Regions from separate parts of the Pseudoalteromonas sp. BZK2 genome, predicted to be linked through region 1. Evidence: predicted binding sites of a transcription regulator. Region 1 holds the regulator's gene; each other region holds the start of a gene.
The links. The regulator sigma-54, encoded in region 1, starts transcription at its own class of promoters, with help from an activator protein. The targets are predictions, from matches to a motif close to GTTGGCACGNNNNTNGNNT.
Positions count from the first base shown of each region.

Region 1 (3,125 bases):
ATTGTCTATCGCATCAAAATTGATGGGAGATTCACTGACAATAATAAATGCATGAGGTTCATCAGCACCACTCATTCGACCGTGGGGAATAGCTATTCCTCGGCCGATACCTGTACTACCTAACTTTTCCCTGTTCAGAAAAGCATCTAGGATATCTTGTTGAGATAAATGAGGAAACTGCTGGTGAGCTAACTCGCTAATATACTCAAGAATTCTTTTTTTGCTATTAAAAAGGACCGCAGCTTTGCTGCAGTCCTGATTAGTAAGTGAACTAAGTTTCATAATTTAATGTCGAGCTAATTTCTCTTTATGCTTAATGACTTGGCGATCAAGTTTATCGATCAATGAGTCAATTGCTGCGTACATATCTTGATGTTCTGTAGAAGCGAACAACTCGCCTCCGTTTACATGTAAAGTTGCTTCTGCTTTTTGGCTTAATTTTTCTACATCTAAAATGACATGAACATTATTAATATGATCAAAATGCCTTTCTAGTTTTGCGAACTTAGTGTTTACATAGTCTCTTAATGAATCAGTGACTTCTACGTGACGACCAGTTAAATTTAGTTGCATAAGCATTTTCCTTCTATGTAAAACGTCTAAATCAGACTTTTACGCTGATTAGACGGAGGTATTGCTAGAGACTCACGATATTTTGCAATTGTACGTCTAGCTACTTTAATTCCTTGCTCAGCCAATATATCTGCAATTTTGCTATCACTCAATGGTTTAACCGAGTTTTCTGCAGCAACTAACTTCTTGATTAAAGCGCGAATTGCTGTAGAAGAACACTCACCACCATTTTCGGTGCTGACATGGCTTGAGAAGAAATATTTCAACTCAAAAATTCCCCTTGGGGTATGCATATATTTTTGTGTTGTAACCCGAGAAATCGTCGATTCATGCATTTCGACCATTTCAGCGACATCGTTTAGCACCATTGGCTTCATTGCTTCTGGGCCATGTTCAAAGAAAGCTTGCTGTTGTTGCACGATACAGTTGGTCACTTTTAGTAAAGTATCGTTACGGCTTTCTAAGCTCTTAATAAACCACTTTGCTTCTTGTAAGTGAGAACGAATAAATTGGCTGTCGCTACTTGATTTAACAGAGCGAGACATCGCTGCATATTGGCTATTCACTCTAATTTTTGGCATACAATCTGGGTTTAACTCGACTACCCAGCGGCCTTTCACTTTTTTCACTGATACATCGGGTATGACGTACTCAGATTCTTCGCGTACTATGCTATCCGCAGGCTTAGGATTTAAGCTGTGAATGAGCGTCATCACTTCTTTAAGCTCGTTTTCTTTAAGCTTAGTCTTTTTCATTAAAGTGCGATAGTCGCGACTTGCTAATAATTCGATATGCTCAGATAAAACCATTTTAGTTTCAGCTAAATATGGCGTATTGGCATCGAATTGACGAAGTTGTATACACAGGCACTCTTGTAAACTTCGCGCGCCGATACCAACTGGATCGAATAACTGTATTCTTTTTAAGACAGCTTCAACTTCATCAAGTTCGATTTCTTCTTCATCATTATTTTGATTAAAGCTTTCGACAATATCTTCGCAGCTAACCGTTAAAATACCTGAGTCATCGATAGCTTCAACGATGGCAACGGCAATCGCTTCATCGGTAGGACTAAATGGTGTGAGCTGTAGTTGCCACATTAAATATTCTTGCAGTGTTTCTGTTGAAGCACCTTGGTAAATAGACTCGTCTTCAGGCATTGGCCCAGACGATGTTGATGGGGCGGCACTCATGTACTCATCCCACGTAACATCCATAGCTAAGTCATCGCTAACCGTATCCTTACTCAGAGCATCACTGCTTTCTTGCTCGAATTCGCTAGGTGCTTCGTCGGCAGACGCGCTGACTTGTACATCGTCAGACTCCGCTTTTTGCTCATTCTTACCGATGCTTTCTTCGTTGTAATCCGCTTCTTCCACTTCAAGCAGAGGATTACTATCAAGCGCTTCTTGAATTTCTTGCTGGAGATCCAATGTACTGAGCTGCAACAAGCGAATGGCTTGTTGCAGTTGTGGAGTCATTGTAAGTTGCTGGCCCATGCGCAGCTGTAATGATTGCCTCATGTATCCCTAACAATCCTTTTTAAGTTATCGGTAACGGTGAAGACACTGTTATCGATTTATTGTCATTGTATAAGTCTAGCAGATGCTCTAGTCGGTGGCGTAATGGTTACAGCCTGAATTGCTCGCCTAGATAAACATCACGTACAGTTTGGTCAGCTAATACGTGCTCAGGTGTCCCTGATGCAATTAGCTCCCCATGAGAAACAATGTAGGCTTTTTCACAAACATCAAGGGTTTCTCGAACATTATGGTCAGTAATAAGTACACCAATACCACGATTTTTTAGGTGCTCAATAATTTTCTTTATATCTAACACCGAAATAGGATCAACACCAGCAAAAGGCTCATCTAAAAGGATAAATTTAGGATTAGCGGCTAATGCACGTGCAATTTCAACGCGGCGTCGTTCACCACCTGACAGTGCCATACCTTGGCTATCGCGAATATGTTGAATGCTAAATTCATCTAATAAGTTGTTAAGCGTCTCTTCGCGCGTTGTTTTGTTAAGATCTTTGCGGGTCTCTAATATGGCCATCAAGTTTTGGTAAACTGTTAATTTTCGAAAAATAGACGACTCTTGTGGTAGATAACCAATACCTAAGCGCGCACGGCTGTGCATTGGCAAAAGCGTGATATCGTTATCATCGATGCTTATTTTTCCTTTGTCGCTTGGTACGAGGCCTACAATCATATAGAAGGTCGTTGTTTTACCTGCACCATTTGGCCCTAACAAGCCAACAATACTGCCCGCTTCAACTTCAAGACCGACATTTTTAACCACTTGGCGGCCTTTGTAGCTTTTAGCTAAAAGCTCTGCTTTTAATGTGCTCATGGTTGGCCTTTATCGTCTTTTTTATTTTCTACAGGCACTAAAATAGTGTGTACACGATCTGTTGAGTTTTCGTCTTTTTCTGCGCTGATCAGCTGTTGAGCCATATCATAGGTAATGCTTTTTGCCGTTACTTTTTGACCCGCTTGAGTGACTTCAGCTTCGCCATTGAGTGTTAAGAAGCGTTTCGCAACATCATA
Region 1 is NZ_JACSOG010000041.1:16,992-20,116, forward strand. It holds gene ptsN (PTS IIA-like nitrogen regulatory protein PtsN) at 1-282, opposite strand, end outside; gene hpf (ribosome hibernation promoting factor) at 286-573, opposite strand; gene BIZ38_RS18825 (RNA polymerase factor sigma-54) at 600-2,096, opposite strand; gene lptB (LPS export ABC transporter ATP-binding protein) at 2,203-2,928, opposite strand; gene lptA (lipopolysaccharide transport periplasmic protein LptA) at 2,925-3,125, opposite strand, start outside.

Region 2 (3,125 bases), on a different contig from region 1:
GTTGCTCTGCGCCACTTATAAACCAGTGGACCTTGTATGAGTTTATAGCTAGCGGTGAGTACGACCGTAACATTCGTTTGCTTAGACAGCGCTTAAGTACCAATAAAGAACGTATGATTTGGTGCCTGCAGCAATATATGCCAAGTTGTGCGCGTATAAGTAACCCGCAAGGGGGCTGTGTTATCTGGGTTGACCTTGGTAGCCAATATGATGCGGTAAAGTTATTTCATCTGGCACTAGAGGCGGGGATCAGTATTACTCCGGGGTTGATATTCTCAGCGGGTAAAAAGTACCGTAGCTGTTTTCGTTTAAGTTATGGCTTGCCTTGGTCTGAGAGTTTAGAGCAGGCGATTAAAACGTTATCGCAGCTGACTGTGCTGGCCAAAAAATAAAAAAGCGCAGAGCAAGCTCTGCGCGAAAGGACCAAGTGTTTTGGTTCAGGGATGTTAATTAGTCAATTACTCTGCATTCTGTTTGAAAGTAAATAGTTGATACTCTTTTAGCTCTGGTACTAGCACCACTAACTCTTGCTCTTTATGAGCGATATCAGCAAAGCTGCCGCATAATGCATCTGCACGTTCTTCAAGTTGAGCTGCCTGTGTTTCTACGCGTGCTTCTATTTGTGCGCCCATGTTTTCCATACGTTGCTCAAACTCATCCATGTCGCCACCTGAACCTAAAAGCTCAGAACCTAGCGCAATTAAAATACTGCCCATCGATTGCATCATGGCTGACTCTACAGCCGATTCAATTTGCTCATCGAATTGGTCTTCAAAGTTTTGGCCAAATTTTTCGAAATTTTGCTGACCCATGGTAAACGCACCTTGCTGATAGAAGGCGTTTTGCACTTCTACACTGATATCGTCCATTAATTCTGAAATGTCGTTTAGGCCATCAATATTGAAAGCATTTGATACTTCTTCAATTGCTACGCCTGCTATTTTTACGCCATCAAGTGCGATATTGGCGACTTCAGGAAGTTGGCTGCGTAAGCTGTCTGAGTAATCTACAATTGCTTGCTGTTGTGAAGCATCAAGCGACACGCTTTGACCATCGATATATAAAGTGTGTTGATCGATGATTTTCATAGTGCGATTATCGGCTGTGTATACTTCTAACTCGCTTGGTGTAATGCGTACATCATTTATAAATTCAACATCACACTGCTCACCGCTGAATGAAATATTTGTATCATTATCGTTATGAGCCATTGCGCCGGTAGCGATAAATAAAGAACTTACTAACAATAACTTTTTCATTTTTTTCTTTCCTGTTTGAAATGACACAAATACATAATCAAATTGAATGCCAAAATTTATAAATTCAATTAATTCAAAAGTTTGTAGTGTTTTAAGGCTTTTTCAAAAATAGCGGGGAATAATTTTTTAACCATTTTTTAGTCAAATTAACTAAAAAATACACATGCATAAATGACTCTTATCGAAACGATAAAAAACTCTCACTTTTCAGAAATCAAATTTAGCGCTATTTATTCACAATATTGACATATGACCTATTTAGCATGGGTGTATGGCTTTATTTTGGTGGTTTTTTAGATACTAAATTACTACTGAGCTTTTTAATCTTTGCCAATTCATCGAGCAAATTTTAATCTCAAGAATTGGTCTCAAACACTTTATGGAGTGGGTTGTGGGTAAGACATTTAGTTATGACGCGCTAGATGACGATTTTGTTGAAGACGAGTACGAAATGGTCGGGCGTAATCAACACGACAAGAAAAAGCAACGCGTTAAGAAGAAGTTGGAAGACTATCTTGAACAAAAACGCTTGCGCAGAAACTTAGGCGATGACGACTTTGACGAGTACTTGAACGACTAAGCATAAATTTAGATAAAGAGGCAATTTGCCTCTTTATTGCTTTTAGACTTTGTTATTTGCCCAGTGCAGCTGCGATGTCTGATTCGAGCTGTTCAGGCTTTGTGAGTGGCGCATATCGCTTAATTGCTTTGCCATCTTTACCAATTAAAAATTTGGTGAAGTTCCATTTTATTTTGCGGGTGATAAACCCCGGTAACTCTGATTTTAGGTATCTAAAAACAGGGTGAGCATGTTCGCCATTCACATCGACTTTGCTCATCATTAAAAAGCTAACGCCGTAGTTAATGAGGCAGCCTTCTTTAATTTCCTTCGCGTCCCCAGGCTCTTGTTTACCAAATTGGTTACAAGGAAAACCAATTATTACTAAGCCTTGCTCATGATACTTTTCATGCAGTGCTTGTAAGCCTTCATATTGTGGAGTGAAGCCACATTTACTTGCAGTGTTTACAACAAGTACGACCTTGTTTTCAAAATCAGAAAAGTCAACGGATTGGCCTTGTAGGCTGGTAGCTGAGAGTTGGTGAAATTCGCTCATAGTGATAACTTTTTATTATTGTTGCATTGATTCTAACTTGCTTGGCATTTTTCTAAAAGGGTAAATTTTAATCAGCGGCTTTTCTTACTTGGGGATAAGCATCGCAGCTAACTTAAAATTATAAATAATCCCATTCCTGCCAGTGTTGTGTAGTATATGTTATGTGTTTTATAGGCCACGATAACAGACACAACAGCAGCACTTAGGTAAGGATTTTGCCAATCTAGATTTATCCCTTCGTCATTAATAAACACAATGGGCACCCAAATTGCGGTGAGTACGGCAGGGGCGCTAAAACTTAAAAATTGCTGCATTTTCGGGCCAACTTTAAATGGTAATGCGCGGTGTAAAAATAAGTAACGTGTGAAGAAGGTGATACACGCCATTAATAAAATGGTGATCATCATTGTGTATGCTCCTCTTTTGCTTGCCAGCGACTAATTAGATAACCCACTGTCATAGCGATAAGAGCCGCGGTGACAAGCCAAAGTTGAAAGCCCTGACTTTTTAATAGCGTTGCAACAACGCCTGCGGTGATCACAGTAGCCAGTGTTGCAAAGTTCTTTACACCCGGAATAACTAAAGCAATAAACGTGGCAGCGATGGCAAAATCAAGACCTAGGTGTGTTAAATCGGGAAGGAGGCTTCCTGCGACAATACCTAGCAAGGTCCAGATATTCCATGCAATATAAAAACTAAAACCGGCACTGAGTGCATAAATAAGGCGTACTTTCGTTCGGTACGCTTTGCG
Region 2 is NZ_JACSOG010000033.1:26,639-29,763, reverse strand. It holds gene BIZ38_RS17315 (PLP-dependent aminotransferase family protein) at 1-392, shown strand, start outside; gene BIZ38_RS17310 (YggN family protein) at 459-1,259, opposite strand; gene BIZ38_RS17305 (PA3496 family putative envelope integrity protein) at 1,651-1,839, shown strand; gene BIZ38_RS17300 (glutathione peroxidase) at 1,892-2,374, opposite strand; gene BIZ38_RS17295 (AzlD domain-containing protein) at 2,482-2,781, opposite strand; gene BIZ38_RS17290 (AzlC family ABC transporter permease) at 2,778-3,125, opposite strand, start outside.
Region 2: the regulator sigma-54 is predicted to act here: its motif matches at 1,295-1,313, upstream of BIZ38_RS17310 (YggN family protein).

Region 3 (3,125 bases), on a different contig from region 1:
TGCGGGTCTTGAGCAAGAAAGTGGCAATATCGGCGCGGTGGTTGATGTTATCAACTCAATCGCTGAGCAAACCAACTTACTGGCACTTAACGCGGCGATAGAAGCAGCCCGTGCTGGCGAGCAAGGCCGAGGTTTCGCAGTTGTTGCTGATGAAGTTCGTTCACTAGCAAGCAGAACGCAAGAATCTACTGATGATATTCGCAACATGATCAGCCGTTTACAGCAAATTGCCCAACAAGCATCAACCATGATGCAGCAAGGTCAAGAGCGTGCTGAAGGCTCAGTTGAGCAAACACAAATTGTATTGCAAGCATTGCAAGATATCGCGCAATCTGTGACAAATGTGCAAGATCAAAGTCATCAAATTGCGACTTCGACAGAGCAGCAAACTGTGGTTGCAGAAGATATTAACAATAGCTTGGCAGCGATTAATCACTTAGTGAATAGCACTGCAGATCATGCCCATGAATTGGCGGATGAAGCACGTGATTTGAATGAGTTAGCAGAGTCTCTAAATAAGACAGTAAATCAATTTAAGTTATAAAGATAAATTGCTGAAGTAGTTAAAAACCCGATGTCACCTGAAGATGACATCGGGTTTTTATCGTCAGCCTTCCCTGTTAATCGTGGCGCAACCGCTTTCGCGTGTTCCATAAATTCGTGCCACTGTTGCTTGTTCCATAAAGCAACTCCATTATTGGTCAATCCTTGTTTTGATTGCGTTTGTACTTGTTCCATATAGTCTCCTCCTTACGCTAGCTTCATCCGTTTGGGCTCCAAGCCTAAGCTTAATCCTTGCTGTCATCTCCATTCACCTTATCCATAAAGCGTTGCCATTGTGCGCTACTCCATAACGCCTTGTTACTTCCTTGTTGTCCTTTGTGCTTAGTTACATTATCCATACTGTAAACTCCTTGCGGTTTATCGTCCGTTACTCCTACAGCCCTTCCTTGCTGTGCTCCATTACCCATCCTTGTAGGTTAATGCGGTGATTATCGCTTAGCGATGATATACACAGCATGAATCAAACCTGGAATATACCCTAATAGAGTTAAAAGAATATTAATCCAGAACTGCGCACCTAAACCTACCTGTAAAAATACGCCGAGAGGTGGAATTAAAACCGATAAAATAATACGTATTAAATCCATGACTCACTCCTTGAAAAAGATAAGCCCAGCCAAAGCTGGGCTATATAGGGCTTGCTATTATTCAGCAACAATCGTTAATTCATCGATTACTTTGCGAACATCTTCAGCGTTTTCAGCAATGCTTACCGCTAATTGCTTTTCTGCATCAGACTCAACAGTACCTTTTAGTGTTACTACACCGTTGTCGGTATCAACATCGATATCTGTACCACCTACTTCTGAGTTAAATAAATAACGTGTGGTGATTACAGTACTGATTTTTGCATCGGTTAAGTCGCTTTCTGCAGAATCAGCTTTGTCTGATTTCATGTGCTTAGCTTTCATGTTTTTAACAACCGTTAGTTTGTTATAAACAGAGCTAACACCGTCTAGGCTAAGAACTAACTCTTCAGCAAGCTCTTTATCTAATTCGCTATCAACTTTACCTGTAAGTACAACCTTGCCATTCGTTACATCAGTGTTGATGTCAAAGTTGTTAAGGTTTGTGTTCATAAGAAGCACAGTTTCCGCCTTACCATCAATCCAAGCATCTTTACTTTCATTTTCCCAGCTGCTTGCCTGAGCTGACATGCTAGTTGCACCAATTACTAAAGCCGCAATCATAGATTTGTTAAAAGTGTTCATAATCTTTCTCCTTTTGATTAAAGACAGTTTAAGTAATGCGACTATGATGCCAACTATTTACCCCTTAAATTTCAGCAAGTTAAATACCTATTCAGCGGTGATTTATATTCATTTCGGTAAAGATTTACAAGCTGCTCGGTAAGATGTTCACAATGTTGCAAAAATAACCATTTAGTTGCTGATTTTATTAATCTGTGGTTAATTTAACGAAATTGCTTATTCGTCTAAAAAGACAACCTCATGATTTATATAGAAATAAAATCTGGCCTAAGCTTTGCTTTGTAATTAATAACTAAAGAATCACCTTTAAAATCACAACAGGGAACTACCATGGCCGTTAAACTTGAAGACCGCCCAATCGATCAAGTAAGAGAAGAAGTCATTGATCAACTCATTTATAACTACAGTCATGCTGTTATTTCAGCCGAAGCATTTGAACGCCGCCTAGATCAGGCAATGGAAGCCACCAGCAACGAAGTACTGGTTGAGCTTGTTGCTGATTTAGATCTGAAAGCGGATATTGACTACAAATCGCAAAAGCATGCGCAATTTAAACCTCACTACAGCCACAGCAGCGACAACGAAAGCCTGCAGCTACGCAGTATTCTGGGCTCAAATGAGCGCAGCGGCCAATGGGTAGTACCAAAAGAAATTCACATCACAAACTGCCTAGGCTCAATCGAACTCGACTTTAGCGAAGCGATTTTCCAACATCAGCATGTCACCATTTACGTGAACTGTATTTTAGGTAACGATGAAATCTACGTGCCAGAACATGTAAATGTGGTATCTAAATTATTTAGCGTGATTGGTAGTGTAGAGAATAAATCAGTTGCCTTAAACAAAGGCCAAGGCCCAACCATCACTATTGAAGGTAATGTATGGCTAGGCTCAGTCGAGATTTCAGTTAAACGTACCATGAAAGAAAAGTTCATCAGCTTTGCCAACAGCCTAAAAGCCGGTTGGAAAGAGATGAATAAGATGCAGTAAAGTTGTGAGGTGCTAGGTGCTAGGTGCTAGGTGCTAGGTGCTAGTTATCGTAGCCGCAGTTTTACATCGTGCAATATAATAAGATAACGCGCGAAATAAATTTCACGCCTACATCAAAGACATTTAATCGCACAAAGAGGTTAAGAGACGCTGCGCTTTAGAGGAAGTAAAAAATGATCTTGTGGTTTACTCATTCTCTTCTCATTCACTTCTCTTTGTGCAAAACATATTGAACCACAGAGGGCACAGAGGCGCTTCGCGCTACACAGAGAAAACCAAAGTATCACAAAGAGATCATGAGACGCTGCGCTTTAGAGGAAGTAAAAAATGATCTTGTGGTTTACTCATTCTCTTCTCATT
Region 3 is NZ_JACSOG010000027.1:15,128-18,252, reverse strand. It holds gene BIZ38_RS15625 (methyl-accepting chemotaxis protein) at 1-544, shown strand, start outside; gene BIZ38_RS15620 (hypothetical protein) at 529-738, opposite strand; gene BIZ38_RS15615 (hypothetical protein) at 789-971, opposite strand; gene BIZ38_RS15610 (YqaE/Pmp3 family membrane protein) at 993-1,151, opposite strand; gene BIZ38_RS15605 (BON domain-containing protein) at 1,209-1,775, opposite strand; gene BIZ38_RS15600 (LiaF domain-containing protein) at 2,106-2,765, shown strand.
Region 3: the regulator sigma-54 is predicted to act here: its motif matches at 1,811-1,829, upstream of BIZ38_RS15605 (BON domain-containing protein).

Region 4 (3,125 bases), on a different contig from region 1:
CACACGGTTGGCATCGATGTATTTTTCCATTTCACGACGTGAACCCACTCCAGCACGGGCTAATACTTTTTGTAACTTTTCAGTTTCTACATTACTCATTCAGATAGTTCTCTCACAGAAGGATCGCTCAATAACTGGTTGATTTTACTCTCCTGAAGTTCAGGTAACGGCGGTAATTCATCTAAACCAGCTAATGAAAAATAATCTAAGAAAGCGGATGTTGTGGCATACAACGCTGGGCGTCCAGGCACCTCTTTATGGCCAACAACCCTAACCCACTCTCTTTCTAATAAGGTTTTAATTATTCCTGAGCCAACAGCAACCCCCCGTACTTGTTCAATTTCACCACGGGTAATAGGTTGTCTATAGGCAATCAAGGATAACGTTTCTAGTAGTGCTCGTGAGTATTTAGGTGCGCGCTCTTGCCATAAGTTTGCCAGCCAAGGCGCTAAACTAGCGCAGGCTTGAAACCTGTAACCGCTGCCTACTGCAACAAGCTTAATGCCTCGGGTTTGATAATGCGTTTGAATTTGTTCAATTGCATTATTAATGCGCGGCATAGATACGCTTAAATCAGCTAATACTGTCTCTTTTAAATGACGTTTAGACACAGGTTTTCCAGCAACAAAAATCGCGGCTTCTATGATTTCGACTAACTGTTCATCACTGATACGTTTTGTGGCCATTGCTACTAAAGGTCATTTTAAATCACTAACGCTCTATTATGACAGAAGTCGGCCAAGGTTGGAAAAATTATTGTAAAAAAGCCAGTGTAAAACACTGGCTTTGGGGGATATTTACGAATGAATTTTGAAATTAGCTATTTTTAACCATTTCAAGGGCATCATCTTCGGCAACGTCGCTGCCATATTTGCTAATGTAATTAACAAACTCAGTGCGGCTTATACGCTTATCTTTGTTGCTATCCATATAGCCAAAGTGATTTGCGATATCGTCGTCATCGGCTTCTTCAATTGAAACATAACCATTTTTGTCGTTATCTAACGATTTAAAATCATTTTCGATTGGGTCAAATTTAGCGATTTCAGCTTTAAATGCTGATTCAGATACCTCACTATCAGCTGCCACCTTGCCTGTATTTAATTGCATGTATGCATTAAATTCAGTACGGCTGATTTGCTCGTCCATATTGGTATCGATGTTTGAAAAATGCTCCCAAATTGCATCATCGTCAGCTTCTACCTTAGAGATATAGCCGTCATTGTCATTATCTAGACTGCCAAAATCGCTGTCGATTTTTGCTAAAGAGTTACTTGCAGAACATGCTGAAAGACTTAGTGCTGCTAAAATTGTAGATGCTAAAGTTAACTTTTTCATAAGACATTTCCTTGTAGTCGATTAGATTCAATTAGACTATTTCAAGTTGAATGCCAAAATGCCTTATTGACTAAAATCAAGCACTTACAATCTAGTTAAGTTACTGTTAAGCCTATGATTTAGCAAGCTTTTCATAGGTTGCTGTAATTTTTTCATAAAAAAAGCGCTCCGAAGAGCGCTTTTTACAAATAACAAAAATGCCGTTATTAGATAGCTGCGTTTTGGTAACGCTTAACGAAGTCTGTTACTGCTTCGCCATTACATTTTAACGTGTTTAAGTTGCCAATTTTTTCACGCACAGGTGTTAAACCTTTTTTAAGTGCAGTGATGCAAAGTTGAGTTTCTTTTTGCTCATTTTTAGCAAACACTTCAACCGCTGCTTTTACTACTTCTTGTGATTGTGCTTTTTTTGCAATTTCACGAATGTCAGTACCGTTACATAAAATGCTTTTTGAAAAACGTGACATTGAAATGCCATGCTTTGCTGCTTCTTTACGTGCAGCGGTAAACCCTTCGTTTGCACTTAAGCTACATAACTTCGATTCAATACTGTTATCAGCTGAAAAGTAGTGCGGGTTGCTTGCTAATGAGCCAAATGAGATACATGCAAGAGAAAGCATCACTAATTGTTTTTTCATGGTTTACCTTTAAATAGTACATAATATGAACGGGTGGTTTGCGCGCATTATATAAACAAAAATAAGCAGATCAACTGAATTATTTATTTAATTTAATAATTAATAGTGAGTTAACAATGTTTTTAAATTAAGCAGCAATTGATCAACATTTACCCAATTTGATTTTCGTAATTAGCTCATGAATAAGCCCTAGTTTGATGATAGAATTGCGCTAAACACTGAAACAAAAATAATAGGTGCACCATGAAGGTAATCTCATTTAACATTAACGGCCTGCGCGCTCGTTTACACCAATTGCAAGCCGTAATTGATAAACATCAACCAGATATTATTGGCTTACAAGAAATCAAAGTACATGATGAGGCCTTCCCTCTCGAAGATGTGCAAAAAATGGGTTATCACGTTTATTTTCACGGTCAAAAAGCACATTACGGCGTGGCAATGTTATGTAAACAAGAGCCAAAATCAGTTGTTAAAGGCTTTGCAACCGATACCGACGAATCACAGCGTCGTATGATCAGTGTTACCGTGACACAAGAAAATGGTCGTGACCTAACGGTGATGAATGGCTACTTCCCGCAAGGGGATAATATTGCCCACGAAACCAAATTCCCTTATAAGCGTCAGTTCTATAAAGATTTAATGACTCACTTAGAAGATAACCACACGGCTGATCAAGATGTTATTGTGATGGGCGACATTAATATTTCACCGACCGATCTCGACATTGGTATTGGTGAACCAAACCGTAAGCGCTGGTTAAAAACAGGTAAGTGTTCTTTCCAACCTGAAGAGCGTGAATGGTTAAGCACTTTATTAAACTGGGGCTTTAAAGATACCTTCCGTGAACTTTACCCAGAAAAAACTGAGCAATACTCGTGGTTTGATTACCGCTCAAAAGGTTTTGATGACAACCGTGGTCTACGTATTGATGTGATCTTAGCAACTCCAGCTCTTGCTGAGCGTTGTGTTGAGTCTGGTATCGATTACGAATTGCGAGGTATCGAAAAACCATCTGATCATGCGCCAATTTGGTCAACATTTAACGCATGATAGACACATTGCAATGGCAGCTCCCTTTGTGGAGCTGTGTGGCTATAATACTCTGGCTCAGCTTTGATAAGCAAAGCGCATCACAATTATTGGCAA
Region 4 is NZ_JACSOG010000016.1:13,913-17,037, forward strand. It holds gene rluB (23S rRNA pseudouridine(2605) synthase RluB) at 1-99, opposite strand, end outside; gene scpB (SMC-Scp complex subunit ScpB) at 96-686, opposite strand; gene BIZ38_RS11560 (EF-hand domain-containing protein) at 817-1,338, opposite strand; gene BIZ38_RS11565 (exonuclease III) at 1,545-1,976, opposite strand; gene xthA (exodeoxyribonuclease III) at 2,220-3,029, shown strand; gene BIZ38_RS11575 (energy-coupling factor ABC transporter permease) at 3,026-3,125, shown strand, end outside.
Region 4: the regulator sigma-54 is predicted to act here: its motif matches at 1,378-1,396, upstream of BIZ38_RS11560 (EF-hand domain-containing protein).